2 regions of the Brevibacillus sp. 7WMA2 genome follow, and region 1 is predicted to be linked to the other one. Evidence: riboswitches for the same ligand, from Rfam matches in the RefSeq annotation. Region 1 holds a riboswitch; the other holds the start of a gene.
The links. Region 1 has a riboswitch for lysine ahead of dapD (2,3,4,5-tetrahydropyridine-2,6-dicarboxylate N-acetyltransferase). Riboswitches for the same ligand answer to the same signal wherever they lie in the genome.
Positions count from the first base shown of each region.

Region 2: another riboswitch for lysine. It lies ahead of GOP56_RS09355 (amino acid permease); the one in region 1 lies ahead of dapD (2,3,4,5-tetrahydropyridine-2,6-dicarboxylate N-acetyltransferase).

Region 1 covers NZ_CP048799.1:2,464,444-2,480,370, forward strand. Annotated here, with positions in the region: one part of gene GOP56_RS09825 (IS3 family transposase) at 1-712, opposite strand, end outside; one part of gene GOP56_RS09825 (IS3 family transposase) at 712-1,000, opposite strand; gene GOP56_RS09830 (hypothetical protein) at 1,221-1,742, shown strand; gene GOP56_RS09835 (TolB family protein) at 1,825-3,780, opposite strand; gene GOP56_RS09840 (GapA-binding peptide SR1P) at 3,960-4,082, opposite strand; gene GOP56_RS09845 (DUF3055 domain-containing protein) at 4,377-4,673, opposite strand; gene GOP56_RS09850 (MarR family winged helix-turn-helix transcriptional regulator) at 4,889-5,413, opposite strand; gene GOP56_RS09855 (DUF1885 family protein) at 5,596-6,024, shown strand; gene GOP56_RS09860 (glycoside hydrolase family 73 protein) at 6,252-6,800, shown strand; gene GOP56_RS09865 (DUF4912 domain-containing protein) at 6,849-7,214, opposite strand; gene GOP56_RS09870 (hypothetical protein) at 7,311-7,904, opposite strand; gene GOP56_RS09875 (N-acetyldiaminopimelate deacetylase) at 8,239-9,381, opposite strand; gene GOP56_RS09880 (aspartate aminotransferase family protein) at 9,382-10,602, opposite strand; gene dapD (2,3,4,5-tetrahydropyridine-2,6-dicarboxylate N-acetyltransferase) at 10,677-11,387, opposite strand; lysine riboswitch at 11,523-11,707, opposite strand; gene GOP56_RS09890 (hypothetical protein) at 11,782-12,048, opposite strand; gene GOP56_RS09895 (hypothetical protein) at 12,181-12,381, opposite strand; gene GOP56_RS09900 (WG repeat-containing protein) at 12,523-13,695, opposite strand; gene GOP56_RS09905 (amino acid ABC transporter ATP-binding protein) at 14,012-14,755, opposite strand; gene GOP56_RS09910 (amino acid ABC transporter permease) at 14,771-15,451, opposite strand; gene GOP56_RS09915 (amino acid ABC transporter substrate-binding protein) at 15,467-15,927, opposite strand, start outside.
Region 2 covers NZ_CP048799.1:2,353,158-2,369,084, reverse strand. Annotated here, with positions in the region: gene GOP56_RS09365 (DNA topoisomerase III) at 1-2,192, shown strand, start outside; gene GOP56_RS09360 (DUF418 domain-containing protein) at 2,246-3,424, shown strand; lysine riboswitch at 3,516-3,704, shown strand; gene GOP56_RS09355 (amino acid permease) at 3,819-5,327, shown strand; gene GOP56_RS09350 (DUF4912 domain-containing protein) at 5,653-6,324, shown strand; gene GOP56_RS09345 (phosphoglucomutase/phosphomannomutase family protein) at 6,515-7,942, shown strand; gene GOP56_RS09340 (serine/threonine protein kinase) at 8,168-8,857, shown strand; gene lspA (signal peptidase II) at 8,956-9,423, shown strand; gene GOP56_RS09330 (RluA family pseudouridine synthase) at 9,466-10,398, shown strand; gene pyrR (bifunctional pyr operon transcriptional regulator/uracil phosphoribosyltransferase PyrR) at 10,669-11,208, shown strand; gene GOP56_RS09320 (solute carrier family 23 protein) at 11,370-12,734, shown strand; gene GOP56_RS09315 (aspartate carbamoyltransferase catalytic subunit) at 12,774-13,718, shown strand; gene GOP56_RS09310 (dihydroorotase) at 13,685-14,965, shown strand; gene GOP56_RS09305 (carbamoyl phosphate synthase small subunit) at 14,985-15,927, shown strand, end outside.

The sequences.
Region 1 (15,927 bases):
AGGCAGTTTCCTTTGCGAGAGTGGCTGCCTTTTATGCCAAGCTCCTTTATTAGCTTATTGTACTGCTTAGACGTGTACTGGAAGCCCTGATCAGAATGCAGGATCGCTTCCTGCACGTCTCTTTTTTTGCTCAGTTGTTCCACAGTATCCAATACGAGCTGTAAGTCATTTCGATGAGAAATCTTCCAACTAACAACTTCGTTGTTATAGAGATCCTGGATGACTGAGAGATAGTAAAATCGATTTTGAAACGATACAAAGGTGATATCTGTTACAAACAAGTGATTTGGCTTGTCCGTTTTAAACTTACGGTTAAGTAAATTAGGATGAATAACAGATACTGTTTTACCAAAATAACGTCTCTTCTTTCGGATAATAGACCGAAGGTTTAGCTCCTTCATCAACCGGTATACTCGTTTGTGATTCACATTCCATCCTTTCTTTCTTAATGCAATTTGCATTCTTGGATATCCGAAATATGGATGAGTTTGGTGGATCGCTATTAGATGTTCCTTCAGATTTTGATTCTGCTCTTGTCTCAATGATGGTTTTCCTTTTGCGTTGAGCCATTTGTAGTAACCGGATCGAGACACTCTCGCAATTTCTACTAACCAAGTAAGGGGATATTTTTTACGCAGCTCATTTATGATTAAAAACCGATTTACTTTCCATACCTTCCCCCCAGATGCAGATTCGGATTGCGCTTTTTTAGGTATTCTACCTGCGCTTTAAGATAATCTCTTTCTTCTTCCACAGTAGCAAATTTGGTGCGTGGACGACCAATAAAAGGGTGGTCACCAGAACGGCTCTTCCCTCGTTTATCCATAACCCCTTCTCCGCTATTGAACTTTCGAACCCACTGCTTAACCTGAGTTGAACTTGGTATTCCTAATGCTTTAGTTATCGCTTTATAAGACATCCCTTTTTCTTGATACAAATTTACAGCCTTCAGCTTAAACTCCTCGGAATAACGTTTGAATTTTTGACCTTTTTTAGCCATAGGAAAATCCCCTCCAAGTAGAGTGTACCACCCACCGTCAGGTGGGCGGGCTTTTTACACTGTCTACTCAAAGGGGATAATACCAACTATTGACAAGAAGAGGGCTTTTTTGATAATCATCTAATAAACTTCGAAACTTTTCTAGACTCTATGACGTATAGTAAATAGATAGATCATACATAAGATACGCCCTACGTCGCCTGAGAAAAGGAGAAATGACATGAACACTACTACCACATCCACATCCACCACCACGAATCCCTATTCCTACCTGTTATGGATTGGATATCTTATCCTTGCTATAGGCGGCTCTGCCTTATATGGAGCTAGTCTCAGTTTACATTTTGAACATTGGTCATTTGATCTCGGTGCGTACTGGGTCATCATATCCGCTAGTTGTAGTTGGATTCTTTTATTTGGAACCACCTACCTGATAGGCTATAAAAAAATCAGTCTGCGTTGGCTAATCCAGATTAGTTTAGAGACTGTCGTATATGGGGTTACTGTACTGATTGCTGCCTCGTTAGTTAACCTAATTGCAAAAGGACTGCATTTTCCAAGTTTACTGATGGTGACTCCCAATATCTTACTCGTCCTCTTCTCCAACATCTTAATGGCCGATCATTATATTGGCGAAATGAAAACGCAGCATTTTTCTCCGCCGCTATCTCTTTTGCTGTGGCTAACCCTGTTAGATGGATTCGGCATTTTCTTTCTATACTTTTTCGGTAAAATGTTTTAGTTTAAAGGATAGCAATTTGCTTACTAGATAGATAAAAAGGCTGATAGGATATCATATCCTACCAGCCTTTTTGAGTTTCATATTAATCTTTGCCGTAAAAATAATCATAATCATCATCGTAATCATCATCGTAATCATCATCGTCATCGTCGTCATCACTAGAACCAAGTACAGATGTATAGAGACCTTCCTCATCATCACGGTCATCCAACCATACTAAACGATTACCGCCAATTGCGATCTCAGATGGATCAGCGTCACTGCCAAATGGAGCTCTAAAACGGTGTTTATCCCTGTCATACATGACATATTTATCTACTGCGTCTCCGCCTTTTTCTACTTCAGTCTCATAGAAAATGATATTATTTGAAACGATTGGATTCTCTTGATCGTCTTCTTCTTCATAAAGAAGATCCGTACGATTCAGTTTAAAGGAATATACGAAAATGTCCTTGCTCTTTGTGTCGCTATTGTAAGCAGACCAAGCTGCAAATTTGTCGCCAAGACCGATTCCTTTAGCACTTTCCGCTTCTTCTTTCATAATGCGGCCGCCATCTACATAATCGTAAATGACAATGTCTTGGTAACGATCGTCCTCTCCATCAATCAACGCCACAGCCTGATTATTGATAGCTACACTGCGAACGCCAAGTTTGGAGTCATGAAGCTCAGAAGTTTTATTCTTTTTCAAATTCGTTAGGTTAACAGTATTCGAACGCTTTCCACCGCTCACCCAAACAAGATGGTCTTTATAAATAGCATACAATCCTTCTACTACGTCAGTTTTCTTCGTCGTAATTTTGGTTGATTCTCCCGTTTCGATATCGTAAGACACCAACGCCCTATCATCATTATCGTAGTAAACGACATAAGAATCACTTACCACTGGATGCTCAGCTTCGTGTTTTTCTGGAGAGATCGTAATCGTTTTGCGATCTTTTACGTTATACAGCATTACGCGAGACTCTCTTTTGCCTTCCTTCACGAAAGCTACATAGTTTTTGCTAGCTGCCGGCGAAGCCATATTTTTTATATTTTCGTCCTTACCCAGCGTTTGGCTCTTCTCTTTTTTCGTATCAAACAATTTCAATGTCAAATTATTCGTTTTACCAGTAGCATAAAGCACGTAACGTCCACTCATCACAGGAGGCAATTTACGATTGAAATCATTGTTGATTTTAACCAAATCATCTTTGTTTGTATCTAAATAATACAATGTGCTACCTGATCCATATACCAGATAACGTCCGTTAAAATCAAACAGCTCTTCGTCTCCTTTTTCATGAGTGAGCACCTTGCTTTTACTACTCTCTACTTGTGTTTTTTCGATATTACCGCTTGCTTCGTTCAAGTAAACGATGTCATCATCAGAAATGATCGGTTTTGCTGTTTTAGCTTTTCCCCAGTACGTTTTAAATTCTTTAGAAGAACCTACTTTATTTTGATACAATTCGGCTCTTCCATTACGCTCATCCTGCCAAACAATTTGATCGTCATAAATGGAAGGATGGCTTGCTTTTCCGCCTGTAGATATGCGATATTCCTTGTCATTTCTTACTTCAAGTGCATAAATATTCGTTCCACCATCGCGCTTGTCTTTCCAGGCTACAACACCGTCCTTAAAGGCAATCTCTTCAGGATCAGTTACTCTTGCATGCTGGTTTGTAAGAACGCGTTCTTTATTCTTTTTCAGATCGTACGCATATAATTCATAGCCACTTTTCTCTTCTTGAGCCCACACTACCGTGTTTCCTTCAATACGTGGAGCTACTTTCTTAGAACTATTGCTAGAAATTTTCTTCGCTATACTTTCGTCATCTACATCATAAAGCACAACGGAATAATTCTTACCAGATTCCTCTACCCAAACTGCATAATCCCCATCAAAGTCCATGCCATAGGCAGTGGCTGTCGTATCGCCATTTACTGAAATTTTTTCTTCATCATAATTAGCTGCGAAAACGGGGTTCACACTACTAATTAATGTCGTCGCCATGGCAAAAACAGCTATCCATCGCTGAAAGCTCTTCTTCCTCATACTGTAACTCCTCTCGACAAAATATTTCCATTATCTCTATCCTTCTTATTATTTATCAATTAAATGGAGAAGTAAATAAAAATCTTTGAAAGAGGGAATGAAAAAGCAAAAAACACACTCATAAAGAGTGTGCTAAATAATCAAAGAAATTGATATATTCGAAAATACATCTTCAAAATCTATTCATGTTCGTTATCATGCTGATGGCACGGGCAGTCACATAAACCATAAAGCGTTTTCACCTGAGGTGATTCTAAATGTTCAATGATGTCTCCGCATTTCTGACAAACGATTGTCGTCATGATAAGCCCCCTATGAAATAAGTGTACTCACAAAATAAAGTGAATCAAATTAATATGTCACATTAGTTCTATAAATGTGTTACATTAATCTTAATACGACATACTTTAACTGTCAATAGGCTAATGAACACAACTTCTATCCTCTAATTCTTTTATAAACTCAATCCAAGTAACTTTGACACTCCGAATTAGTATGTCACAATTATGATAAAGTCATCTTATTCATCTAAAGAAACAGCCCCCTTCACAGAATGAAGGGGGCTGTCATATTGCCAGTTATTAACTGTATCTAGGCTAGTATTGATCCTGAAAAGGCATGGACGGTAAGTTATCACGAAAGAATTGAGAGAGCTCTTTTGCTTGGGTAAGACAAGTCAATTTAAAGATTTGTTGCAAATGTTTAGGATTTATTGTGTCTTCTGAACTTAGTAACGTTGATTGCCCTGTCTGCATACATACCACCAATGGTTTCCCGAAAAAACGATGTGTATACACGATTCCAAAATCATAACGTGTCGTGTCGGTTGTATAGCCCAGAAAGCGAACCTTGGCATCTTCGTTCACGTCATACAACAATTCCATGGCTTCCATCGCGATACCCTCCCATCTTGTATGATTTTTTATCTCTTCATTCAGACTAGTCATAAGCCCTATGATGGCTTAATTAGAATATGAGAAGAAGATAAAAAAATTCCTTTCGATCAAGCCCATTTCTTACATGTAAAAAAACTGCACTTTCAAATGTAACCTTTTTTACATAATTTGAAACTTTTATCTTTATATCCCGTACTTATTACAGAAGATATTCATCCGGCAGAGCTTTGATTCTCAGGAAAGCGCTCTTCACCTTCCTGAATCCATCTCACCTTATCTGCACCGTGCAAGGTTTGAGCAAGGAATAACATGCACTCAAAAAACAGTTCTACTACTACAACGGAGTATCGTTCCTTTAATTTTTCTAAAGCCTCAGTCAAACGGAATAGACTGGGCGTATTTTTCCTACTTTTTTCAATAACCTCACGACCTGCGCTTGTAGGATAGACATGAACAACCCTTCCATCAATATCGGATTTTTCAATGCTTACTAATTGTTTTTCCATCAGCTTTTTTATATGAATGACAATAGATGAGGGATGCCAAAACGTCCAATCAGCAATCTGCGTAACACGTACTCCTTCGTAGCAGCAAATGATCCACAAAATATTTAATTGTACGGATGAATCCAAATTCGCTGCCTTGGCAGCTCTTTCCCAATCGTCTTTGTTTACAACATTGATTGCTCGTAATGTATTTAACGCTTCATGCACCTGTCGTACCGCTGTATCCTTCATTTTCCCATTCCCCCAACTGATTTTTGTCTCTCTACAAGTATAAATTTTCATCATTGTACTATTTTCAGAAAATATAATCAATTGCTTTCCGTATTTTGTGTCCGCTTGCAGAAGCCTAAACTGTAATGCTACACTAAATGTGGAAGAAAATTCGTATTTTTGATATGGGAGTGAACTGATTCGTGAATATGCAATCCGCCTATGTATACCTAGTAGATGGTTCCATCGCCTCCACGGTTACTCTTGAAGATGTCAAAACATTTTTACAAAAATACCGAAAGAACACCAGTAAAACAGGACAACAATTGGATTGGAACTATACAGATGCCTCCTTTCCCTATCATATCGAAGAACCTGCGGAAGGAAAAGACACATTTTTCATTTTAAAGGGCAAGGATCAGAATCTTTATAAATATGTGATCATTGGCGTAGGCACACGTCTAAAAGACAATCAGGAGCGGGCATTCATTCAGGTTAGTATTCCCGACACAGCTACTCAGAATGATAAAAGTAAAGGCAACGAATACTGTCGTTATTTAGCCCGCGAAGTAAAAGGAGAGCTTCACCTATTCAACGGCAGAATTCAATATTTTCAGCCACGCAAGCCTTAAATTCGGATTTTTCAAACAGATGTCCAAGCAAAATGGCACCCTTCCAATATGATACATAGTGAAGGTGCTTATCTCACTATAAGTACCTTCTTTGACTCCACCATCCGGTTATAAGGAGGTGCTTTTTTATAGAACGCTCTGATTTCATTTCACTTGTACGTACACCGGCTCAGATCGCCTTTGAAAAGTATAATATTTACGCCTCTATAACCATTGCTCAAGCCATTTTGGAATCTGGATTTGGTAACTTTATTCCAAAGGACACTGCTACAGGTCGGATATCCTATAATCTTTTTGGAATAAAAGGAGTAGGTCCCTCAGGCTCTGTTCATGTAGAAACCAAAGAATATCTTCAAGGCTCCTGGGTTACGAAAACACAAGAGTTCAAAGCCTATCATAGCTTTCTTGAATCCATTGAAGACCACTCACAGCTCTTATTACATCCTCGCTATCAATCCGTTATTCAGGCAACTACTCCTTATCAAGCAGCCCAACAGCTAGAACAAGCCGGATATGCTACCGACCCAAACTATGCAGAAAAGCTACAAAATATAATCAAAACCTATAATTTAATTCAGTATGATCAAAAAAAGTCCCCCTCTGAGAATTTTGTAGCTGCTTGGAAGCTAGAAATAGGTAAGCGTGCCCTCGCAGAAGGAATTATCACGTCTCCCGAATGGTTGCATGACTTAGATAAGCCTATGCCTGTCTGGGCTGTACTAGCAGTGGCGCTGCGTATGTATGACAAATGTCGTGAGGGTAAGGAAACGCGATGAAAAACAAAAGACAGGTTCCCTGATCGGGTCCTGTCTTTCCTATAGGTGCTACGAAAGTATTTCAGATCTGGTTAGCGAATAGAATCTTCCGTCTACCATACGTATGCCGAGATCGACACAATATTTACACCCTTCCATTACTCCGTAGAGAATCCAATTGCTTGCTCGATAGTTGATGTCATAATCTGTATAGCTGTCTAGCCCGTCATTTTTAATTTCAGTCCGGTACGTTACATCATACAGACGCAGAACTAGCGGCAGCTCATGGAATGGAATGGAAAATTCTTGCTCAATCTCTTGCTGGTATTCCTCCGTCACAAGCCAAGAGGCTAAAATCGATTGGGGGTCTTTCCAGGCAATACGTATACTCGGGCCGTCTGTATCTGTTGATGACCGCGTGGCTTTTGTCTTCATTCGCTTTCATCTTTCCTTTCTTACATTACATAATAGTAATTACTTCTAACCATTATATCATCAGGTAGCTAATTTTGAAAACGGTGGAAGAGCATTTTATCTCCCTACTGTAAAGGAATTCTCTCCCACAACGATCATGTTTGCATCCTTTTCTTTTTTCATTGTTAGCTGTACTTTATACGTACCGTTCTTTTTTAACTTTGTGGAAACAAAGGGTTGGGAGAAGAAGAATCCGCCATCGCGTACAGAGTAGGATTTCTCCTTGCTGCTATCCACCACATTGCCATCCGGACCGATAATGTTGACTTTGACGCTCATATCCTTAGCATCAATGATATTATCTACCTCTACATATACGCCAAAGTTACGCGGAATGTTTTTTTCCAGAAATCCTGTTACGGGATTAGTCAGCACAATATCATTATTTTTGTTTTGCTGAACTCCTTCAAGTACCATAATATTGACATTCGGCTTATCGATAAACAGTTTACCTGTCTCTCTATCATAAGTAGCAAAGCCACCAAGGCTAGTAATCAATTCTTGCGTCATATCAAGTGTTGAAGCCGTAACCTCTATTTTAGTATTGCGCTCTCCATTGAAATATGTACGTATGCTGGTATCTCCCCATGCAGTTGTAGCTGTAGCTGCAACAATGACAGTTGCAAGTCCTGCTATCCATTTCTTTTTCATCACAATTCCTCCATCAATCATAATATATAGAAAGCCGAAGCTTATACTTGTATGCTTTCAGATCAAAAGGATATATGTTCCTTTTTGTTTTCTTTATATCTTAGACGCATTATTTCTTAAATAGTTGTGGTTAAAAAAGAACTTTTTTACCTTCATCCACAGTATCCACAGTATGTTCTCAAATTTTATGCACAAGTGGATAATAGTGATTTGAAGCTAATTCTGATAGAAAAGCTTCCTTTTCTCATTGATGACTTAGATTAGATTGTGGATAACCAATCGGATATTTGTACATATAGCAAAAGACGACCCACAGGCCGTCTTTGGTTGCTTTTTAGTTGTTTTCATTTGACATTGCATTTTCATATTGGCGAAAGAAACGGGTGACGATTTCGATTGCATGCTCGATAGCTTGTTCGTTTGGTTCTAGCTTAGCATGGTGCAAGCCATAAGGAGTGTCTACACCAAGCCAAAATAAAAAGCCAGGGATTTCAGCCAAAAAGTATCCGAAATCTTCACCGGTCATCGCTTCGGTGCACCGAACCAATGTAACATCATCCTGACGATCCAACCAGCTCATAAATCGTTTAGACAGCTCTGGATCATTATACACCTGACAGTACATGGCACCATAATCAATTGTTGCTTCACAATCGAAGCCTATTTCTATCCCTTGGACGATCGCTTCAATCCGCTGTTTAATCTTACGCATCGAATCCTGAGACAGCGTGCGAATCGTTCCTTCTAGTCGAGCTGCCTCGGCGATAATATTTTGCTTTGTACCGCCTTCGATTTTACCTACCGTAATTACTCCAGCATCTAACGGATTTACATTTCGAGCAACAATCGTCTGTAATTGGGTCACAAGCTGTGCCGCTACAACTACCATATCATTGGCGAGATGCGGATAAGCTGCATGCCCACCCTTTCCCTTCACCTCAATAAATAATTCTGAAGTGTTGGCAAAGAAAACTCCTTCTTTCATTGCAATGGTTCCGACTGGATATTCTGGTGCGATATGCAGAGCAAAGATAGCATCGGGCTGATAGCAACGAAATTCAGGGCTGGCTAGCATTGGTTCCGCGCCGCCTGGTCCCTCTTCTGCTGGTTGAAAAACAAACAATAAATCGTCTTCAGCAGGACTTTTGGCAAACTCACTTAGGATGCCAAGCCCTATAGCCATGTGTAGATCATGTCCGCATGCATGCATATAGCCCTGATGTTGGGAACGAAAATCATAGCTGGTCTCCTCTTCAATCGGCAGTCCATCCATGTCAGCACGCCAAGCTAGCATTCGCTTCGGAGATGTCCCGTTTACTTTAACTAGCACACCTGTTTTCCAAGTTGTTACCTCAAGATGCTCCTGAGGTAACTGGGCAATAAATGAAAGCAAAAACTGCTGCGTTTTAAACTCGGAAAAACCAGGCTCCGGGATCTTGTGCAACTCACGGCGAATAGCTACAAAAGGGGATGTCATTTACATAACCTCTCCCTTCACGCGGGCCGCCTGCTCTAACACGTCGCGGAAACACACCATAAAGCGGTCGATCTCCTCGCTGGTTAGGGTGAGCGGAGGCAATAGTCGAATAATCGTTTTCTGCGTAACATCAATTAAAAAGCCGGCCTCTAGCATCCCTTGTTGGATATGGCTAACCTCTTCTGGAGCTAGCTTCGTCTGAATGCCGAGCATCATGCCTTTGCCTCGAATATCAGACAGAAGCTGTGGATATTCATCAACTAAATGAGCTATACGAGCCCATAAATACTCTGCTTGCTTTTTCCCCTCTTCAAGCAATCCATCTACCAGCAGAGCTTCCATAACCGCATTGCCCAATGCTGCACTTAAAGGGGAGGGGGCAAATGTTGTCCCATGGTCTCCAGGTTTGAAAAGATTCGCCAGTTTTTCTCCAGCGATCACCCCACCTAGCGGTAATCCACCGCCGACACCTTTGGCAAATAGGATAAGATCAGGTTCCACAGTCGTATGCTGGTAAGCAAACAGTTTACCAGTTCGCCCCATACCTGTTTGAATTTCATCCATAGCAAATAGCACGTCATGTTCTTTACACAGAGCAAAAGCTGTTTGCAAAAAGCTCTCCGAAAGCGGAATAACTCCACCCGATCCGAGAACTGGCTCCATTAATAAGCAAACAGGTGAGTACGTCGTAATAATCTCTTGCAATCCTTCTATATCACCAGGAGCTACCTCATATACAGGAAATGCCGGCAACGGGTAATCCTGATAAACATGAGCTTGTCTTGTTAGCTTGACAGCTCCAAGCGTCCTACCGTGGAAGCTATTTTTTAGCACAACAATCCCAGCATTCTCTTTTCCGGTCATTTTGGCCCATTTATGCACAAGCTTGATCGCGGCTTCTGTTGCTTCAGCTCCTGAGTTACTAAAAAAAACTTTTCCCGGAATCGTATGCGTAACTAACTGCTCTGCCAATGTGATGGCTGGCTTGTTCAAAAAAATGTTGGAGATGTGCAAGAATTTCTCTCCCTGTTCTACAAGAGCTTCTACAATTTTGGGATGAGAGTGGCCCAGAACAGAGACAGCCAGACCAGTAAACAAATCAAGATAAGCTTTCCCCTCTGTATCAAGTAAATAATTGCCCTCTCCCTTTTCAATTGCAATCGGCAATCGTTTGTAGGTGGACATCAAATAGGTTTCATCTTTTTGTAGCCAATCCGTCATGGGAAGACGCCCCTTTTATTCAGCACAATCAATGACTAGCTGATATGATATATATCTTACAGTTTTTTACACACTTATAGCTGACGCAGTTCTTGCATAATCTCTGTTTTGGATTTGGTTTTTGCATCAATTTCTTTTAGGATTCTTGCCGGTGTCCCAGCCACTACTACGTTTGCAGGAACATCCTGTGTTACAACAGCTCCCGCAGCAACCACTGAGCCTTTGCCAATCCGCACACCCTCTAAAATAACAGCATTTGCTCCAACCAATACATCATCCTCAATAATTACAGGTGTGGCAGAAGGCGGCTCGATAACACCCGCTATGACAGCTCCTGCTCCGATATGGCAATTATTACCGACCGTACCGCGTCCGCCAATAATAACGCCCATATCGATCATAGTACCTTCTCCGATAGAAGCACCGATATTAATTACTGCACCCATCATAATTACTGCATTATTTCCAATGTGTACTTGATCACGAATGATAGCACCTGGCTCAATACGCGCTTGAATTTCTTTTGTATCTAGCATCGGGATCGCAGAATTGCGACGATCGCTCTCTACCACATAGTCCTCAATGCTGTCCTTATTGGCTTCAAGCACAGGCTGTACGTCCTTCCATTCGCCAAACAATACACCTACATTGCCTGTAATAAAGGTTTTTGTATTTTGACCAAAATCAATTCCTTCTAAATTTCCCTTTACATGCACCTTCACGGGCGTCTTCTTCTCGCTCTTTTGAATAAAGCTGATAATTTCGTGGGCATTCATCATGTTCATCGAGTGTTTCCTCCTACCAATTTGGTTTATGTAATCGCTATTGCAAAATTACTGTTTTGAAAAAAGAATAACCCCTTGATAAGCAAAAAAGCAACGAGTGGATTCGCCTACTCATTGCTGGTTCTACCTTGGCAACTCATAAATAGCGCTCCACGAAAGGCACACCTTTCATGACAAGACGTACGTTATTCACGTACACCCCAGCCGTAGATTGCCGGTCAGCAACGACTTCGGCGCATTGACCTTTTATCCTGTCCTCATCGTCCCGGCGATGTAAAGCAAACAGGATGACTCATCCGCTGCGCACCTCTATTTTGGATTATTCCTATATAATTTTCACTTCACTTTATCAGATAAACCCTTACCTGACAACCGCTTTGTACAAATGGATTTTTTAAGCAAATCGGTATAAAAGAAAAATCGAACCGGGTACGATCACAAAAGCCGTAGCAACAATCCCAACCCAACTGATCCATTGCTTAGATCGTTCACCAATTAATAAATGAACGAAGCTAAAATAGATGGGAAAAACGCCTGTACCAAAAGCAACTAATAAAAATAAAGTGCTAAATTGTTCTCCTCGGTAAAAGTTTAATCCATAGAGGAGCCAGACAAACCAAACAGCTAATAACCCAAGGCCAATAAGATATGGTTTACGCATGGACGCTCTCCTTTTAAAAAAATTGACAGCTTCAAAGCCTTTCCATTTAGTTATAACATACAATTCAGGAAATTTAAAAATTACATAAGTAAAAAAGCACCCCTTAAGAGGAGTGCTCCAACCATTTTGTGTTTACATATTCTGCTTACTTTTTGCCTTTTTCTGCTGTGAGTGAGGAGTCTCCCTCATAAAGCTCGTATCGTAATCAACCCATACATGCTCCTCATCGTGCTTTGTTGTATCCTTCATAATTCCTTTATACAAGTAGTAGAACAAGATGAAAGAGAAGACTAAGACCCCTATGATCGGATACATAGCAATGCCGATTTCCATGGTTTTATATCCCCTTTCCAAATCATTACCAATATTATACTTTATTTAACAGAACATTCAAATGACTTTAGACACATTTTAGACATATTTTATTTCACAAAAAAAGCTCTCGCTACCAATATCGCGAGAGCTTCGGCACAATTAATCCAAATCCCCTGGAAACTCCTTCATCACAGAGCTTTTCCAAATGATTTCACCTTGTTTATTTACATAACAAAAGCTATATCCTTGTTCGTCATGTGTTACCACATAAGCCAAACCGTTATGAAATACACCGCCCGATTCAAACTGAGGCTTAATTACCATTTTTCCTTGCTTGTTGATAAATCCATATTTGCCATTCACCTTAACAGAAGCAAGTCCCTCGGAAAAAGGCAATGTACGTTCATAAGTAGGTGGAAGTAAAAACTCACCTTTTTTGTTAATATAGCTGGCTTTAAAATCCCCATCCACAGCAACCATCACATCGGCTACTCCTTCTGAAAAGCTCCCAGGCTCAAAACCCTCTGGTTTCACTACCTCCTGACCCTGCTTGTTGATGAGACTATATCCCTTCTCCTCACCCGCATAGACTAGGGCCAGCCCTTCTTGAAATGGATTCGCAATTTGATAAGTAAAAGGAATGATGACCTTTCCTGTTTGATCAAGATAACCTGCTTTTCCATCCTTATAGGCTACAGTGGTACCTTCTTGAAAGCCCCAGACAATCTCATATTCTGGCTGAATCACGATTTGTCCACTCTTATTGATAAAACCATATTTATGATTTTCACCTATAGCAGCTAGACCATTTTGAAAGCTACGAGCAAATTGGAACTTGGCTGGGATCACCATCTTATTTTCTTTATTGATAAAACCAAAGCGATCCCCTGCTTTAACAGCAGCTACTCCTTCTGAGAACGAATCGGCTTCCTCATACTGAGGTGGGATTACAAAAGAGCCATGCTGGTTGATAAACCCGTATTTCCCATCCTTCTTAGCAACGGCAAGCCCTTCATGAAACTCACCAACCACTTCAAATTGGGGAGCAATGACTACCTTTCCCGTTGCATCAATAAAGCCATGCTTATCTTGATCCTGTATAGAATATAGGCGAACTTCTTGTTTATCCTCGACTGAAACAGATTCTTCTGTACCGGCGGATTTGGTTGTTTGTGTGCCTTGTTTACCAGCGCCTTTAGTCTCCTCGGACACCTGAGTTACATATACCGGTTTCTCAGCCGCCTGCAAAAAATGATGTGAACCTGCTGCATGTATGAATGGTAGACAAAGAACTGCTATAATACCTGTTTTTGTCCATTTTGAGATGTTCATTACTCTCCACCTGCTTCCTCGAATTTCATATTGTTATTGAAGAAGAGACATGTCAATTTACTAAGCTACTTGCTATGTATTCTTTCCATAAAAATAAGTGCTACCTATAAAAAGCTGTCTCGGACTTTTGTGCTCGTCTTTTAGGCTTTCCTGTTTACTTATTTATTAGACGTACTTAGATGCCAAAACGTTTTCATCTTTTTTTTACCAATTTCTCTTACATCTTGCCTTATATACAGTAACCCTACCCCTGTTATTTAAATTAAAGCTCGATCTTGGTAAAAAAAAACACTGGAATAGCTCCAGTGCTCAATCGTTATGCTTGTATGCGCCGTAAAAATTGTTGCGTTCGTTCGTTTTTTGAATGCTCAAAGACTTCCTCAGGAGTCCCCTGTTCCAAAATGACACCGCCATCCATAAAGAGGATACGATCGGCTACATCTCGTGCGAAATTCATTTCATGGGTAACGATCACCATTGTCATTCCTTCTTCTGCTAGCTGTTTCATCACCTTCAATACCTCACCAACTAATTCCGGGTCTAGTGCAGAGGTTGGTTCATCAAACAGTAGCACTGCTGGATCTAGTGCCATCGCACGGGCAATACCTACACGCTGCTGTTGTCCCCCAGATAGCTGATGGGGATACATGTTCATTCGATCAGCAAGACCCACTTTTGTAAGCATTTCCTCCGCTCTCGCCTTGGCTTCTTCCTTCGAACGTTTTTTTACAATAACTTGTCCTTCGATGACATTCTCTAGGGCTGTCATATGCGGGAAAAGATTATAGCTTTGAAAAACCATACCTGATTGCTTACGAATAGGAAGCAAATCCTTTTCCTTCATTTTGGTAGCAGGTGTAAAGTCAAGACGTTGATCTCCTATTTTCATGCTTCCCAACGTAGGTATTTCCAAAAGATTCATGCATCTAAGCAATGTAGTCTTTCCAGAGCCTGAGGGGCCTATGATAACGACTGCCTCCCCTTTTTTAATCGTTACAGATATATCCTTTAAAACATCAATTTGTTGAAAGCTTTTATGAAGTCCTTTTACCTCAATCATGATGCTTCTCTCCTCCTACCTAGCCATACGGCGTTCCAGACGATGTTCCACACGGCTTTGCAATGCTGATAATATCGTACTGAAAAACAGATAGATAATCGCGACCTCACAATAGAGCACCAAGGGTTCGTATGTCATCGCAGTAATCTGTTGCGAAATCTGAAACATCTCTGTCACTGTAATAGTAGCGGCTAGAGAGGTATCCTTCACTAGACTAATAAACGAATTACCAAGCGGTGGTATCGCCACACGTAGAGCTTGAGGAAGAATAATTCGGCGTCTTGCCTGATTTTTGGTCATCCCAATTGTATAAGCCGCTTCCCACTGCCCCTTAGGCACTGATTGAATAGCTGCACGGATCACTTCGGAGTTATACGCTCCTACACTCAAAGAAAAACCAATAATGGCAGCCGGAAATGGATCAATAGTAACACCTAGCTTTGGTAGGCCATAGAAAATAATGAATAATTGCACTAATAATGGAGTACCTCTGATAACCCATACATAAAAGCTGGAAATTCCATACAACAATTTATTCGTTGATAAACGAGCAATCGCAGTAAAAAAGGCAAGTATTAATCCAATGATAAAAGAAACTAGTGTAAGAGGTATCGTGAACAAAATTCCCGCCTTTAACAGCGGGAAAAATGAATCCACGATAATACCGATAATACGATCAGATTGTTCCACTTCCATTCAGTCCTATCTGTATTATTTGGAGACGTCTGCACCAAAATATTTCTCGGATATTTTCAAATAAGTACCATCAGCCTTCATCTCTTTTAACGCTTTATTTACTGCTTCAATTAGTTCAGGATGTTTGCCTTTTGCAAACATCATTGCATTTTCAGTAGCGTTAGGATGCTCGGCTGCAATTTTTATTTTCACATCAGGCTTTTGTTTCTTAAAGTCGAGGAAAGATAGCCCATCGTTAACAGTTGCATCTACTCGCTTGGACAATAAAAGCTCAATAGCCTGATTAAACCCTTCCGATTGTACAATTTCAGCCCCATTCTCTCGTGCTAGGTCTGTTAAATTACTTGTGAGAGTTTGCGCTGATTTTTTTCCTTTTAAATCTGCAAAAGTCTTGATTTCATTATTATCCTCATTAACAATTAACACTGCTTTTGACACGATGTATGGGTCGGAGAAATCAAATTTTTCTTTCCGAT
Region 2 (15,927 bases), 110 kb from region 1:
AACAAGGATATATTGAAATCGCTCCACATCGTTTATTTCCACAGGGAGCATTGGTGACTTGGGCTGTCGGACATATTTGCGAATTAGTTCCACCAGAAGATTACAACCCTACTTGGAAAAAGTGGAGCATGGAGACACTGCCCATGATACCGGAACGTTTTCGCTATCAGGTAATGAAATCAAAGGCCAAGCAGTTTACGATCATTAAACAACTGCTAAAACGCTCAGATGTCACAGAAATCATTCATGCGGGTGACGCAGGGCGTGAGGGTGAACTCATTATTCGTACGGCTATCGAGCTTGCTGGTGTAAAAAAGCCAATGAAAAGACTATGGATTTCCTCCTTGACGGATCGTGCAATTGTGGAGGGATTTGAGCATGTATTAGACGAAACACACACTCGTAATCTGTATTATGAGGCCTACAGTCGCTCCTGTGCAGACTGGCTTATTGGTATGAATGCTTCTCGGATTTATACAATTCTCTTTAAGCAAAAGGGTGTTTCGGATGTATTTTCTGCAGGACGTGTACAGACTCCTACTCTAGCACTCGTTGTCAAAAGGGAAAAGGAGATTGCTAATTTCAAATCAGAGCCATTCTGGGAAGTGATTGCTTCCTTTACCATAGAAGGAAAGAAATATGAGGGGATTTGGCAAAAGGACGGAGAATCCCGCCTGTTTGACGAGCAAATGGCTGCACGCATAGCTCAATTCTGTGAGAAAAAGCCTGCTAGTGTGCAGGAGGTTAAGAAAGAACGCAAGGAATTTTTGCCACCCTTCCTATTTAATCTCTCATCCTTGCAGGCAACCGCTAATAAGATTTTTAAGTTTTCGCCTAAAAAGACGTTGGATGTAGCTCAACAATTATATTTGAAGGGATTTTTATCTTATCCGCGTTCTGATTCCAGCTTTGTTACACCAGGAGAAGCTAAGAGTTTTCCAGAAATTTTGTCCAAGCTGGCTAAAAAGAAGGAATTTCAATCATTCTTTCCTGCGCCAATTCATTCAGTAGCAAATAACAAACGCTATGTAAATGAAAAGAAGGTAACGGACCACTACGCTATTATTCCTACCGAGCAGGTGCCTCATTTGGACAAGCTCTCTGCTGATGAACGCCATATTTATGATTTGGTGGCACGTCGTTTGATCGCTGCTCATTATGAGCCGGCGATTTTTGACTATACTACGATTACTACCTTGGTGGATGGGCGAGCAACCTTTATCAGTAAGGGAAAATGTCAGGTGCAAGCAGGCTGGCGAACCGTGTTATTTCAAGGTCAGGACGAGGACGACAAGGATAAGGATGAAGAAAAGCTACTGCCGCCTGTTGAAAAAAATGAAACAGGGAAGGTAAGCCGTGTAAAAGTCAAAGCGGGCAAAACCCAACCGCCGAAACGCTATACAGAGGGTCAATTAATTACGCTAATGAAGACCGCAGGTAAGCATTTAGAGAATAGCGAGTGGGAAAAGGTTTTGTCTAAAACCGAGGGGCTTGGTACAGAGGCTACACGAGCGGGTATTATTACCATGTTAAAGGATCGCAAGTATATCGAGGTGAAGAAAAACCAAGTATTTGCCCTAGAGAAGGGAAGCTTATTAATTGATGCCATTGGAGATAAGATTCTCGCTTCTCCAGAGATGACGGCTCGCTGGGAACAACGGTTGGCCGAAATTGGGCAGGGGCAGGCTTCGGCGCAGGAATTTATGGAGCAAGTCAAAAAATTAGCGTACAAGATTGTTCAGGATGCTACCGAGCAATCTGCTACATGGGACTTTTCCGGTATGGATATCGAGGCGATGCCTAAGCAAGCCTCTACGTTTACTCTAGGGAAAAAGATAGCGGTTTGTGCTGGATGTAAGGGCTCGATTGTAGATAAAGGAAATTTCTATGGCTGTGATCAGTATAACAAGACGGGGTGTAAAATCACTTTACCGAAAAAATTACTCGGCAAATCCTTGTCTGCCACCAATGTGAAAAAACTGATGGAGCAAGGAAAAAGCGGATTAATAAAAGGCTTTAAAAAAGGTGACAAGACGTTTGATGCCTATTTGAAATGGGATATAGAGAAAGCGCAATTCCAATTCGAATTTGAAGCAAAAACAGCTTCTTCGGGTGCTAAGGAGTATAAAAAACCAAGCTCAGGAGCAACGAAAGGGAAAAAGATTACAGAAGCGCTATATTCTACTGAGTAGAAAAGAATAAAAGTAGGCAAAGTAACAAACAAGAAAGAAAGGGGGTGTGATGTATGAATCAAGCAAGACCGATTTCCGTTAACGATCGAATAACATCGATTGATACCGTTAGAGGCATTGCGATCCTGGGTATATTTCTGGTGAACTTACCAGCTATGCTAGGAATCCAACCGCTTGACACAAGAGGATATACCCAAGGCGTCGATGCCGTGTTTCGTTTTGGTTATGACTTATTTATCCAGACAAAATTCTACTCCTTGTTTGCCTTTTTATTTGGATTGGGGTTCTATCTATTTATGAGTAGAGCAGAAGCGAAAGGGTCGCGGATGAGGTCCCTTTTTTCGATGCGTCTAGTTGTGCTGTTTCTTCTGGGATGCCTGCATTTTCTGCTTTTGTGGTACGGTGATATTTTACATATGTATGCATTAGTGGGCTTTTTACTTTTATTTTTTTATCGTCAGAAGGCATCAGCCTTGTTTGTGTGGAGCATTTTTTTAATGGCTCTGTTTATGTTGTTTATCTGGTTTGCTTATTCCGGGGATATTGATTTAGATCAAACAGTGCTACTAGAAGCTCCTTGGTTTAATGGACTAGAGGATTATACACAAAAAGTAAGTCAACGCTATGAAATGCTAAGTGGCATCCAGATTCTCAATGTAATTATCTATATTCCTGAATTACTAGGACTTTTTTTGTTGGGATTGTGTGCAGGAAAGATCAACTTTTTTCAACGTGTGCATGAATGGAAACGTGGATTGCGCATCACTCAGATTGTCAGTCTGGTAGTAACGATTCTATTGTTTATTCCGATGTTTCGTTATTATTTCAGCCATGAAGTCTATGTGTCTGAAGAAATTCAAAAGTACATTCAATTGACGGGGAAAACTTTGTTCGTCTTTTATCTCGTATCGATTGTTCTGCTTCTGGAAAACAAACGTTTTCGAGCAAAAATGCAAGGCTTCACATATGTGGGGCGCATGGCATTAACCAATTACTTATTGCAGACATTGGTCACAGTCCTGTTGTTTTCCCTGTTTATTCCTAATACGGCAGGAATTCCGCTATGGATTGGATTTATATTTTGTATTACGATCTATCTATTACAGATCATGTTTAGTAAATGGTGGTTATCTCAGTATGCCTTTGGACCAATGGAATGGCTGTGGCGATGTGCAACCTATATGCAAAAACAGCCACTACGGCTGAAGCAACAAACCCGTGAACGATCATAGATAGAAGGCAAAAAACTAGTTGAAATCTAATGGTTTATCATCTATAATGGCATTATCTTTTTTAATAAAATAATAAAATCCTCATCATATCTGGTGAGGTAGAGGTTGCGGTATTTAAGAGTATGCTGGACGAGACCCAGAGATGTTGTAGACTCCATCAGAAAGGAAAGACCGCCGAAGCTTGTACAAAGACTCTGTGATGTACAGGCTGGGGCTGTTTCCGAAAGGGACAGAACTGTCACGTTTATTTGCCGAATAAGCGTGTTGTGCTATCTTCATGGAAGGTATGATGCGGGTTACGTATAAATCCGTCGACAGATTCTACAATGACGGATTTTTTATATTCCCACTCCTTCCTTGCACGTATCTTTGAAAAGATAAGGAGTGTTTTTTTATGTCTCAAGCAACAACTGGGAATGAAAGTGTAACAAACATATCGACAACTAGGGATGGAGGACAGCCTCAGGAATTGAAGCGCGGTCTAAAGGCTCGACACCTGACAATGATCGCTCTTGGCGGTTCTATTGGTACGGGTTTATTCCTAGCAAGTGGTGGAGCTATCTCTCAAGCAGGCCCTGGTGGTGCGATTGTAGCATATGTAGCAATTGGTATTATGGTATATTTCTTAATGACCAGCTTGGGTGAAATGGCAGCTTATATGCCGGAGTCAGGGTCTTTTAGTACCTATGCAACAAAGTTTGTAGATCCTGCTCTTGGCTTTGCATTAGGATGGAACTATTGGTATAACTGGGCTATTACGATTGCAGCCGAGTTATCTGCCGCTACGCTTTTAATGAAATTTTGGTTCCCGAACAGTTCATCCTTATTATGGAGCGGCTTATTTTTAGCCTTTATGTTTGGATTAAACTATCTATCTGTAAAAGGATATGGGGAGTCAGAGTTCTGGTTCTCGATGATTAAAGTAGCAACAGTTATTATTTTCTTGGTAGTTGGTATCTTAATGATTTTTGGCATCATGGGCGGAGAGGCTGTAGGCTTTACGAACTTTACCATTGGCGACGCTCCATTCCATGGCGGCTTTATGGCAGCCCTTGGTGTATTTATGATTGCTGGATTTAGCTTTCAGGGTACAGAATTAATCGGGGTAGCGGCAGGAGAGAGCGACGATCCGCGTAAAAATATCCCAAAAGCCATCAAGCAAGTGTTCTGGCGCATTCTGTTGTTCTATGTTTTTGCCATTTTAGTTATTGGCTTGCTGGTACCCTACACTAGTCCGAATCTGGTAGGTGGAGAAATAGAATCGATTGCTCTGAGCCCGTTTACAATGGTATTTGAAAAAGCAGGCTTGGCATTTTCTGCCTCTGTGATGAACGCTGTTATTTTATCGGCTGTATTATCCGCGGGTAACTCTGGTATGTATGCTTCTACACGTATGCTGTGGGCGATGGCGAAGGATGGGAAAGCACCTAAATTTTTTACAAAACTAAACCGCCGCGGTATTCCGATTTACTGTTTGTTAATGACAGCATCAGTTGGGATGGTTGCTTTCTTCGCTTCTTTTTTTGGCGATGGGGTTGTTTATGCATGGTTGCTTAATGCTTCTGGTATGTCTGGCTTTATTGCTTGGTTGGGCATTGCAATTAGCCACTATCGCTTCCGTCGAGCGTTTGTAGCGCAAGGGCATAGCTTGAGTGAATTGCCTTTTAAAGCAAGATGGTTCCCATTCGGTCCGCTATTTGCTTTTATACTGTGCATCGTTGTGATTATGGGGCAGAATTACGAGGCATTTATTGGAGATAAAATTGATTGGTACGCTATGATGGTATCCTATATCGGCATTCCGATCTTCCTTGCTTTATGGTTGGGATACAAATGGATTAAGAAAACAAAGGTTGTGAAATTGCACGATTGTGATTTTAGCAGTGCACATGTAAGAGACTAGCTTGTAGTCCTTTTATATTGCTCATAGTAATCAATACAGGAAAAACCACTTCTCAAGCAAAAGGAAGAAATTCTGAGGCTTGTGAGTGGTTTTTTCTATGCTTCTTGAACGTTTCCACTCCTCGTAAGCTTCTTGTCCATCGATTTTTCTTTTAAAAAAATTTAGTAAATATAAAAAGTTTGTCGAACTAGCATTCTCTATGCCGAACGTTTTAGCTGGTATCGACAAAAGAAGAAAAGTTATGCGTTCAGCGTTCGACATGATTTGAAGGCAAGCTCTTTTATACTTAAAAGCAATGAGTTAAGCAGAAAGGAGCACAACCTTCATGATTACAAGAATCCTACAAATGCGAGCACAATCCCTATCACTGCAAGAAATCGCTACAAGGTGCGAGATGACCATTGGCCAAGTGAGATACCAACTTCACAAATTTGGACTGAAGTCGCAGGCTTACAAGGAGAGCTGCCAAAGCGTAGCAGAGGAGTCCTTCATTAATTTGTTCATGGGAAAGGTTGTTAGCCCACCTTTTTATCCTGCTGTCTACCCATTGGAAACGGACAGAGGGGAGAGCTATACAACTCAGGAGAAAGACTTTTTAGCTGAACAAACCCAAGGGCAAGCTATCTTAGAAGAGAAGCGAGTCCCTTCTATAGCTGTTATTCCAACGGCACCTGACACTGTGTATATCCATTGGTCTATTTCTAAATATCGCCTGCATATGATTGCGGGGTACCTAAAGGAAGAGTGGGCGAAAATTACACAAGGAATTCGTCTTTATGAGGTGGAGGAAGGCATATCCTCTAATAGGGAGGTGGGGTATAAAGACGTGTATATGAATGAAGAAGCAGAAGCAGAAGCAGAAGCCTGCTACGTTGAACATTTGCAAACAGGGAAACAATACGTAGCCGAGTTTGGTCTTTATGCTTCTGGGCAATTTTGTCCTATCATGCGGTCTGAGAAAGTGAGATTGACAGGTTACCGGTACGCCGTTTGGTAAGAAATTAGGAAAGACACTCCTTGAAACGTCTAGTGCAGAAATAAGGATCTTCATGATAGAGATGTAAAGCGGCCAATGGGTCGCTTTTTTATTTGTTTCTGTTCCCAAACCTTCTATCCTACTATTTCCCTTCATACAGTAAAAATGGAGTATTTGACGCGACTACCTTGTCTAGCATGGAGGGAATCAAATGAAAAAACAGATTGTTTTTGGAACAGACGGCTGGAGAGCTGTGATGGCCGATCAGTTTACGATGGAAAATGTACGGGTCGTGGCAAAAGCAATTGCCTGTTATACAGAGGAGAATGGGTGGATCGATCGGGGAATCATCGTGGGATATGATACTCGTTTTATGGGACGAATGTTTGCGCAAGAGGTTGTACGTGTGTTAACTGCTCAGGGCATACTTTCCTTCTTGGTAAGTGAGCCGACCCCCACCCCTGTCGTGGCCTTTGGCGTCAAGCATTTTGGGGTAAGCGGCGCGGTGATGCTAACAGCTAGTCACAATCCCGCAGAATACAATGGAATCAAATATATTCCCGAATATGCAGGGCCAGCTTCTCCTGAGATTACCCAGCGCTTAGAGGTGTTGATTCAAGAGATTGTAGCAAGGAATGAACAGATAGAGACGCGCTGCATGGAGGAGGCTAAAACTTGTAAGCTATATCAGCCCATTCACTTAAAGCCTCATTATGAGGCACATATTCGCAGACTTATTCGCATGGATGCATTACAGCAAGCAAACTTAACCGTTGTCGTAGATGCCATGCATGGAGCAGGGAGCGGATATATGAGTGCTCTATTGCAGGAGGCCGGCGTTGCGGTGAAAAGCATCCGCGAAGAAAGAGATCCGTTATTTGGCGGAGGCCTACCAGAGCCCAATGAACATCATTTAGCGGAATTGTCTCGTCAAGTGTTGGTCGAGCATGCGGATTTAGGAGTAGCCAATGATGGAGATGCGGATCGATTTGGAATCGTGGATCGACAAGGGAGGTATTTACCTCCAAATGAAGTGCTTACGCTACTTACCTACCATATGGTCAAAAACCGAAATGGTCAGGGCAAAGTCATTCGTACAGTAGCCACCACTCACCAGCTAGACCGGATTTGTGAATATTATGGATTGGAAATAATCGAGACCCCTGTCGGATTTAAATATATTGGGGCGCAGATGCTCAAGGGTGATGTGCTTATTGGCGGCGAGGAGAGCGGGGGAGCCAGCATTCTGGGACATATTCCTGAAAAGGATGGAATTTTAATAAATTTATTAATTGCAGAAATGTGTGCAGTCGAGGGAAAGAGTTTAGACGAAATTAAAACGGATATCCACCGCCAATTTGGACGCATGTATAGTATCCGACTAGATATTCGCTTGAAAGAAAAGGAAGCTTTTTTACGCCGTTTTAAAGAGAAGCCTCCACATGCGATCGCTGGATATGCTGTTGAATCGATTCATACATCGGATGGGTTTAAACTGTTACTAGAAGGTGGACATTGGGTATTGATACGCCCATCCGGTACGGAGCCCTTGCTACGGATTTATTGTGAGGCAACTGGATCAGAAGAGTTAGAAAGGCTGAAAGAGGCAGTAAGAGATTGGTTTGAGGAAAGCATGTAATTAAACAAGGAAAAGCTTTATCCCAATAAGAAAACGCTGAATGGAAAGGAACCGGCTTCTCGTGAGTTGGTTTTTTTCTCATGTCAGTTAAAAGTATGCAGGTCAAATCAATTGCATGGCGAAAAGTTCTTTCTAGAAAAAATTACACTACTAAAGGAACAATGTTTCTCGCATCTTTCTTTGTTACAATAAAAATAAAGATGTGATAACGAAGAGAGGGTACCGATGAAATTGGAGCAGGAGCTTTTAGAACGTTTTTTAGAAGAAGTAGTATTGGACTCACCTTCTCCCTATGACCCTGTGCAAGTCCTTTATGCTCCTCATCCATGGGAGATTGTTGGAACTGGTAATTATGCAGGTGTATTCTGTCATCCGGATTACCCTGACGTTGTTGTTAAACTGTACGCCCCAGGAAAACCGGGAATCGAAGAAGAGAGTGAGGTATATCGTCGTCTGGGCGAATCAAAATATTATCCGATTTGTTATGAGAAGGGCGAAAATTATCTAGTAATAAAGCGGATGCGAGGAATCTCGTTGTTTGATTGTGTCCGCTATGGAATCCCGATCCCTGAAAATGTAATTAAAGAAGTAGATGAGGCATTGGATGAAGCGAGAGCGAAGGGCTTATATCCTCAAGATGTGCATGGTAAAAATGTTCTTATGTATCAAGGACATGCCTATATCATTGACGTGAGCGATTATATCCATCCAGGAGAAGATCGCAAATGGAAGGATATTAGAAGCGCATACTATCGGATTTATTACCCTTATCTAAAAGATCGTCGGATCAAGATTCCGCTATGGGCGCTTGATCTGGTGCGCAAAGGGTATCGCTTTTATCGGAAGCTAAAGGGGTTGACCTCCTTGAAACATAAAAAGCAACATAAAAAGAGACATAAAAAGAGCTCGATCTAATAAACAAGCAGGAAGTTATTGAAAAAAATTGCCCAACTGATTTTGCCTGTGGTACAATTTGCGGTGTTACTCTACGCCATTTCTGTAAGGAGGCTGTTATGTATTTCTACTACATAATTGCGCTCGCGGTTATTGCCTTGGATCAATGGACCAAGCATCTCGTGGTGAAGTATATGGAATATGGGGAGTCAATTCCTTTGATTGAAAATGTATTCCACCTTACTTCTCACCGTAATATGGGTGCTGCGTTTGGTATGCTCCAGAACCGTCGTGTGTTTTTTATTATTATTACTACTCTAGTTGTAATTGGGATTATCTATACTCTTTACAAACAAGGAAAAAGCAATCCGCGTATGTCCTTTGCCTTATCGCTTGTATTAGGCGGAGCCATCGGTAACTTTATTGATCGAGTTTCAACGGGACAGGTAGTGGACTTTTTACACGCTGTTATTATCAACTTCCCAATCTTTAATGTAGCCGACATGGCTATTACGTTTGGTGTAGCCGTGATGCTGATTGATATTTTTATGGAATCTCGCAAGCCATCACATTCTTCCAGCAAGTAAGAGCATACTATCATTAGAATGAATATATTTAGGAGCTTATAGATGACAGAGCAAACTTTCGAACGTTATGATTGGACAGTGGAAAAAGAAGAAGCAGGAGAACGCATTGATAAATTTTTGACTATGCAAGAAGGAGAATGGTCTCGTTCTCAAGTACAAGCATGGGTAAAAGAAGGACGAGTTACGGTCAATGATGCTCCGATTAAAAATAATTACAAGGTAGCAATGGATGACGAGATCAGCTTGCGTGTGCCACCTCCAAAAGAGTTGAAGATCGAAGCGCAAGCGATGGATTTAGACATCGTCTATGAAGATTCCGATGTCGTGGTTGTAAACAAGCCACGTGGCTTAGTCGTGCATCCAGCGTTAGGTCATTATACAGGAACATTGGTCAATGGTCTCATGTATCATTGTAAGGATTTATCAGGTATAAATGGTGTGATGCGCCCGGGTATCGTTCATCGTATTGATAAAGACACGTCTGGTTTATTAATGATTGCCAAAAACGATAAGGCACATGCGAGTCTAGCAGCTCAATTAAAGGAACATACCGTTAATCGTAAATATGTGGCTTTGGTTCATGGAGAAATTCCACATGAGATGGGGACAATCGATGCTCCAATTGGACGCGATCCTAAAAATCGCCAACAGATGGCGGTTGTCTTTGGCAATAGTAAGCCTGCTGTCACTCACTTTGTCGTATTAGAGCGGATGAAGGATTTTACCCTTGTGGAATTAAAGCTTGAGACAGGACGCACCCATCAGATTCGTGTTCATATGAAATATATTGGCTATCCGCTAGCAGGTGACCCCAAATACGGCCCACGAAAAACGCTGGATATTAATGGGCAAGCCTTACATGCGAAGACACTAGGATTCATTCATCCGAGTACAGGCGAATACATGGAATTCGAGGCTGAGCTCCCACAGGAACTGCAAGCAGAAATTCAGTTCATACGTGAGCAAAAAAGTTAAACGTGTTGACAGATATAAAAAGGTATGACATAATCATTCGTAACAAAAGGTAACCTTTAAATCCAGTCCCGTGAGGCTGGCAAGGGCGACGGTGAATAACGCAGATATAGTTGGGATGGTTATGCCCTTCTTTATGTGCGCACGAAGCTTCTTGTCAGTGAGACAAGAAGCTTTTTTTGTGTCAGACCATCAGGAACAACACAAGCTGGCAGATAGTAGCCTCCCGAGTCTTGTAAAGGTCATCTACTTCTGCTGAAAGGAGCAACTCCAATGAACGAAAAAAGCATTATGATGGATGAAGCAGCGATTAGACGGGCCTTAACTCGCATTGCTCATGAAATTATTGAACGCAACAAAGGCGTAGAGGACTGTGTGATCATCGGTATTAAAACTCGCGGAATTTATTTGGCAGAACGCTTAGCCAAACGAATCGAGCAGATTGAGAATGTGAAGCTTCCCTTTGGTGAATTAGACATTACGTTATACCGAGACGATTTGACACATAGGTCTTCAGACGCTGTTGTTCATGGAGCAAAACTGCCTGAGATTACAGGGAAAAAGGTCATTCTGGTGGATGATGTGCTGTTTACAGGACGTACGGTTCGGGCTGCTCTGGATGCCTTAGTGGATCAGGGACGCTCGAAGATGATCCAGCTCGCTGTATTAGTGGATCGTGGCCATCGTGAGTTACCTATTCGACCTGATTATGTGGGCAAAAACCTTCCTACGTCCCGATCTGAAATTATTGCTGTACAATTGCAGGAAGTAGATGGAACAGATAAGGTTTCACTGATGCAAAAAGAAGAATGAATCGCCAACTATATATCGCCTCTTTAAGGCTAATCCCGTGAGGTTAGCAAGGGGACTCGATCTAACGCTGGAGGTATGCGTACCTCTGTGCTTGGACCTGCCTCTTTGTGTACCCACGAAGAGGTTTTTTTGTGCAAAAAATTAAGAAAGCAGGGGAGAAAATGAGCAAACAAGATTTTGTAGACGTACATGAAACACCAGCTTTGACTCGTTTATTACCACTTAGTATTCAACACTTATTCGCCATGTTTGGGTCCACAGTACTTGTTCCAATCTTAACAGGTTTAGATATATCTGCCGCACTGATTGCCAGTGGATTAGGCACCCTGATTTTCATGCTGATTACGAAGGGAAAAATTCCTAACTATCTTGGTTCTTCCTTCGCTTTCATCGGCCCCATCATTACCGTGACAGCAACATACGGGCAAGGAGTTGCCTTGCTGGGCTGCTTCCTATCGGGACTGGTTTATGTCCTAGTAGCAGCCATGGTACGAAAATTCGGGGTAGGCTGGCTGGATCGCTTACTCCCACCCGTTGTGATAGCTTCCATCATCGTAGTTATCGGTTTGAGCTTAGCAGGTGTAGCTGTAGACATGGCTACAAAAGTAACGGTAGAAGGAAAATCAGTAATCTCGCTAACTTCCATTGAAATCTCCTTAGTCACATTGCTGGTAACCATTATTGCTGCGGTTATGCTGCGCGGCTTCTTGTCACTGATTCCCATCCTACTTGGAATCATTGGCGGATACGGCTATACAGCTCTACGACATGCGGATTTGATAGATTGGGCTTCCATTACAAAGGCTCCCCTTTTTATCAGCCTGCCAGAAATGTTTTCGCAGCACTTGCATGTTGGCCTGCTGACAACTGCCATGACGGATAAAGGAGCATGGTTATCAGCTCTGATTATTGCACCGATCGCGTTTGTCTCCTTAACCGAACATCTAGGCCATTTATTGGTAACAAGTAAAATTATGAATCGTGACCTAATGAAGGACCCTGGCTTGCATCGAAGCTTGCTAGGTGATGGTGTAGCTACCGCGGTTTCCGCCTTTATCGGTGGACCACCTAGTACGACTTATGGTGAAAACATGGGTGTTCTAGCAATCACAAGAGTTTATAGTCGAGCAGTTATTGCCCTAGCCGCAGTATTCGCGATCTTATTCTCCTTCTGCGGAAAAATCAGCGCGTTTCTCATGACCATCCCAACGCCGGTACTAGGTGGCGTCTCCATCGTACTGTTCGGGATTATCGCATCCCAAGGCTTTAGGATGTATGTTGAAAATAAAGTCGATTTTGCAAATAAACGCAACATGATTATCGCTGCTTCCATACTTGTAACGGGAATCGGCGGGTACAAAATTAGCTTCGAGGGAGTTACCTTCTGGCAAAGCTTCCTAACGAACCTAACGATTGATAATGTAGCATTCTCAACCTTCATAGGAATTTTTCTGCATGCGATCTTGCCTGGAAAGGAATCTGCGATGGGCGAGGCGCACAAGGATCAGGTAGAGTCAGCAGCATAAGCATTATGACAAACCATACGGGCAAAGGAGTGGGGAATAATGAAAAATCTGCTGGGAATCAAACACCTTGGTAAAGATGAGATCGAAGCAATCTTGCGAGAGGCCGAATATTTTGCAGCAAGGCCAAATGAACAGATTAACCTCTTACAGGGACGATTTGTAGCAAACTTATTTTTCGAAGCAAGTACACGTACCCGCTTTTCCTTTGAAGTAGCGGAAAAACGTTTGGGTGCTCATGTACTGAATTTTAGCGATATCAGCTCTTCTACTACCAAAGGTGAGACAATTTATGATACTTTGCGAACGCTTGAATCAATGGGAGTAGAAACGGCCGTTATTCGCACCGGACAAAATGGATTATTTCATGAGCTTGCGAACGAACCAAATTTAAACCTGCACCTTGTAAATGCAGGGGAAGGCACGATGGAGCATCCAACGCAATGCTTGCTGGATTTGCTTACAATGAAGCAGCATCATGGGGGCATTCAAGGGTTAAAGGTAGCTATCATAGGAGATTTGCGCCATAGCAGAGTGCTCGGCTCGCATTTAGATGCATTACCGAAGCTCGGGGCCAACCTTATGATTACAGGACCAGATCAGTTGATGCGAGATCAGACAGCCTTGCCAAAAGAGGTACGAGTGGTAGGGATGGAGGAAGCAATAGCAACAGCGGATGTGGTGATGATGCTGCGAGTGCAGCTAGAACGTCATACAGGCCAGCTCTTTTCTTCTAAAGAAACGTATCATCAGGCTTATGGATTAACTAGAGAACGCGCTGCCATGATGAAACCAAATGCCATCATTATGCATCCGGCTCCTTTTAACAGAGGGGTGGAGATTGATGGACAACTGGTGGAGGGTAAGCAATCCGTTATCTTCCCGCAAGTTACAAATGGAGTAGCTGTTCGAATGGCTGTAATTGCGAAATTGATGACAGGAGGAATAAGCACATGGGAATCATCCTTAAAAATGGCAAACTGCTAAACGAACAAGGTGAACTTTCGATCAAGGATCTGTTAATCGTAGAAAATCGCATTGTTAAGATCGGGAGCAACATTGAGGCGGAAGCAGATCATGAAGTGGTGGATTTAAACGGACACTTCATAGCCCCAGGTCTAGTGGATGTACATGTGCATTTCCGCGAACCAGGATTTGAAGCGAAAGAGACCATCGAAACAGGCGCTCATGCGGCAGTGGCAGGCGGCTACACTACGGTAGCCTGCATGCCGAATACACGCCCAGTGATCGATCGTGTCGAAACAGTAGAATTCGTTCTTCATAAAGCAAAACAAGCTAACCTGGCACGGGTTTTACCCTACGCTGCTATTACCGTACGTCAGCTTGGGGTGGAGCACACAGACTTTGCGGCTCTACAGCAAGCTGGAGCCTTTGCACTAACTGATGATGGGGTAGGAGTGCAATCCACGAAAATGATGGTAGAAGCAATGCAAAAAGCGAAAGCGTTAGGAATGTCTGTAGTTGCCCACTGTGAAGATAACGACCTGTTGCCTCCCGGTGCGGCATTACATGATGGAGTGACTGCAGCTAAGCATGGGCTACCAGGTATCCCGTCTGCTTCAGAAGCTGTGCATGTCGGCCGAGATATTCTACTAGCAGAAGCCACGGGGGTTCACTATCATGTATGCCATATCAGCGCAAAAGAATCCGTGCGACTTGTACGCGACGGGAAACGTGCAGGTATCAACGTTACCACGGAGGTAACCCCGCATCACCTATTGTTATGTGACGAGGATATCCCAGACAGCCTAGATCCTAATTGGAAAATGAATCCGCCGCTTCGCTCTCGTGAGGATCGTGACGCATTGATCGCTGGATTAAAGGAAGGAAGCATTGATATCATTGCTACCGATCATGCACCGCATACCTCGGAAGAAAAAGCAAAGGGATTAAAGCGGGCTCCATTTGGAATAGTTGGACTAGAAACGGCATTCCCACTCCTTTATACGCATCTTGTAGAAAAAGGAATACTCACCCTTGCCGAGCTGGTAGACAAAATGGCTACTAAACCAGCGGAACTGTTTGGGCTACCCTATGGAAAAGTAGAAGTAGGAGCAATTGCCGACTTGGCAGTGTTTGATCTTACGACTGAGAAAAGCATTAATCCCGATCATTTTAAAAGTAAAGGAAAAAATACACCATTTGCGGGTTGGTTATGTAAGGGATGGACTGTACTCACTATGGTAGATGGAAAAATTGTATACAACAATTAGGGATAAGGGGGATAACGGCATGAAAGCACGTTTGATATTAGAAGACGGAACGATTTGTGTAGGAAAAGCGATGGGGGCCACCAATGAAAGCATTGGTGAGGTGGTATTTAACACAGGATTAACAGGCTATCAAGAGGTATTATCCGATCCCTCTTATTGTGGACAGATCGTCGTCATGACGTATCCCTTGATTGGTAACTACGGGATTAATCGCGATGATTTCGAGGCGGTTCGTCCGTTTATCCATGGCTTTGTTGTACGAGAGCATTGCGATATGCCAAGCAATTGGCGCTCGACACAAACCCTGCACGAGCTCTTACAGGCATATGAGATTCCGGGCATTTCCGGTGTAGATACACGAATGTTAACACGTAAAATACGTCATTTTGGAACCCTGAGAGGATTGATTACAACCAGTGAGCGTCCAGCCGAGGAATTGCTTGCTCAGTTGAAAAGTACGGATGTCATGACCAATCAGGTTGCCCAGGTATCAACAAAAAGCATTTACTCCAGTCCAGGTAACGGTGATCGCGTCGTCTTAGTAGACTTTGGCTGCAAGCATGGCATTATGCGGGAATTATCCAAGCGAGGATGCGACATTGTAGTGGTTCCGCATAACGTCACCGCAGATGAAATTCGCCGACTACAACCAGATGGCATCTTGCTGTCTAACGGCCCAGGCGACCCTAAGGATGTACCGCAAGCTATTCAGATGGTGAAAGAAATTCTCGGAGAATACCCATTATTCGGAATATGCTTGGGTCATCAGTTGTTTGCTCTGGCAAGCGGAGCTGACACGGAGAAATTGAAGTTTGGTCACCGTGGCGGGAATCATCCCGTAAAAGAATTGCTAACTGGACGTACATATATCACGTCCCAAAACCACGGCTATGCTGTAAACGAAGCTTCCGTTATTGGAACAGAATTAGAAGTGACCCATGTTGCTCTAAATGACGGGACGA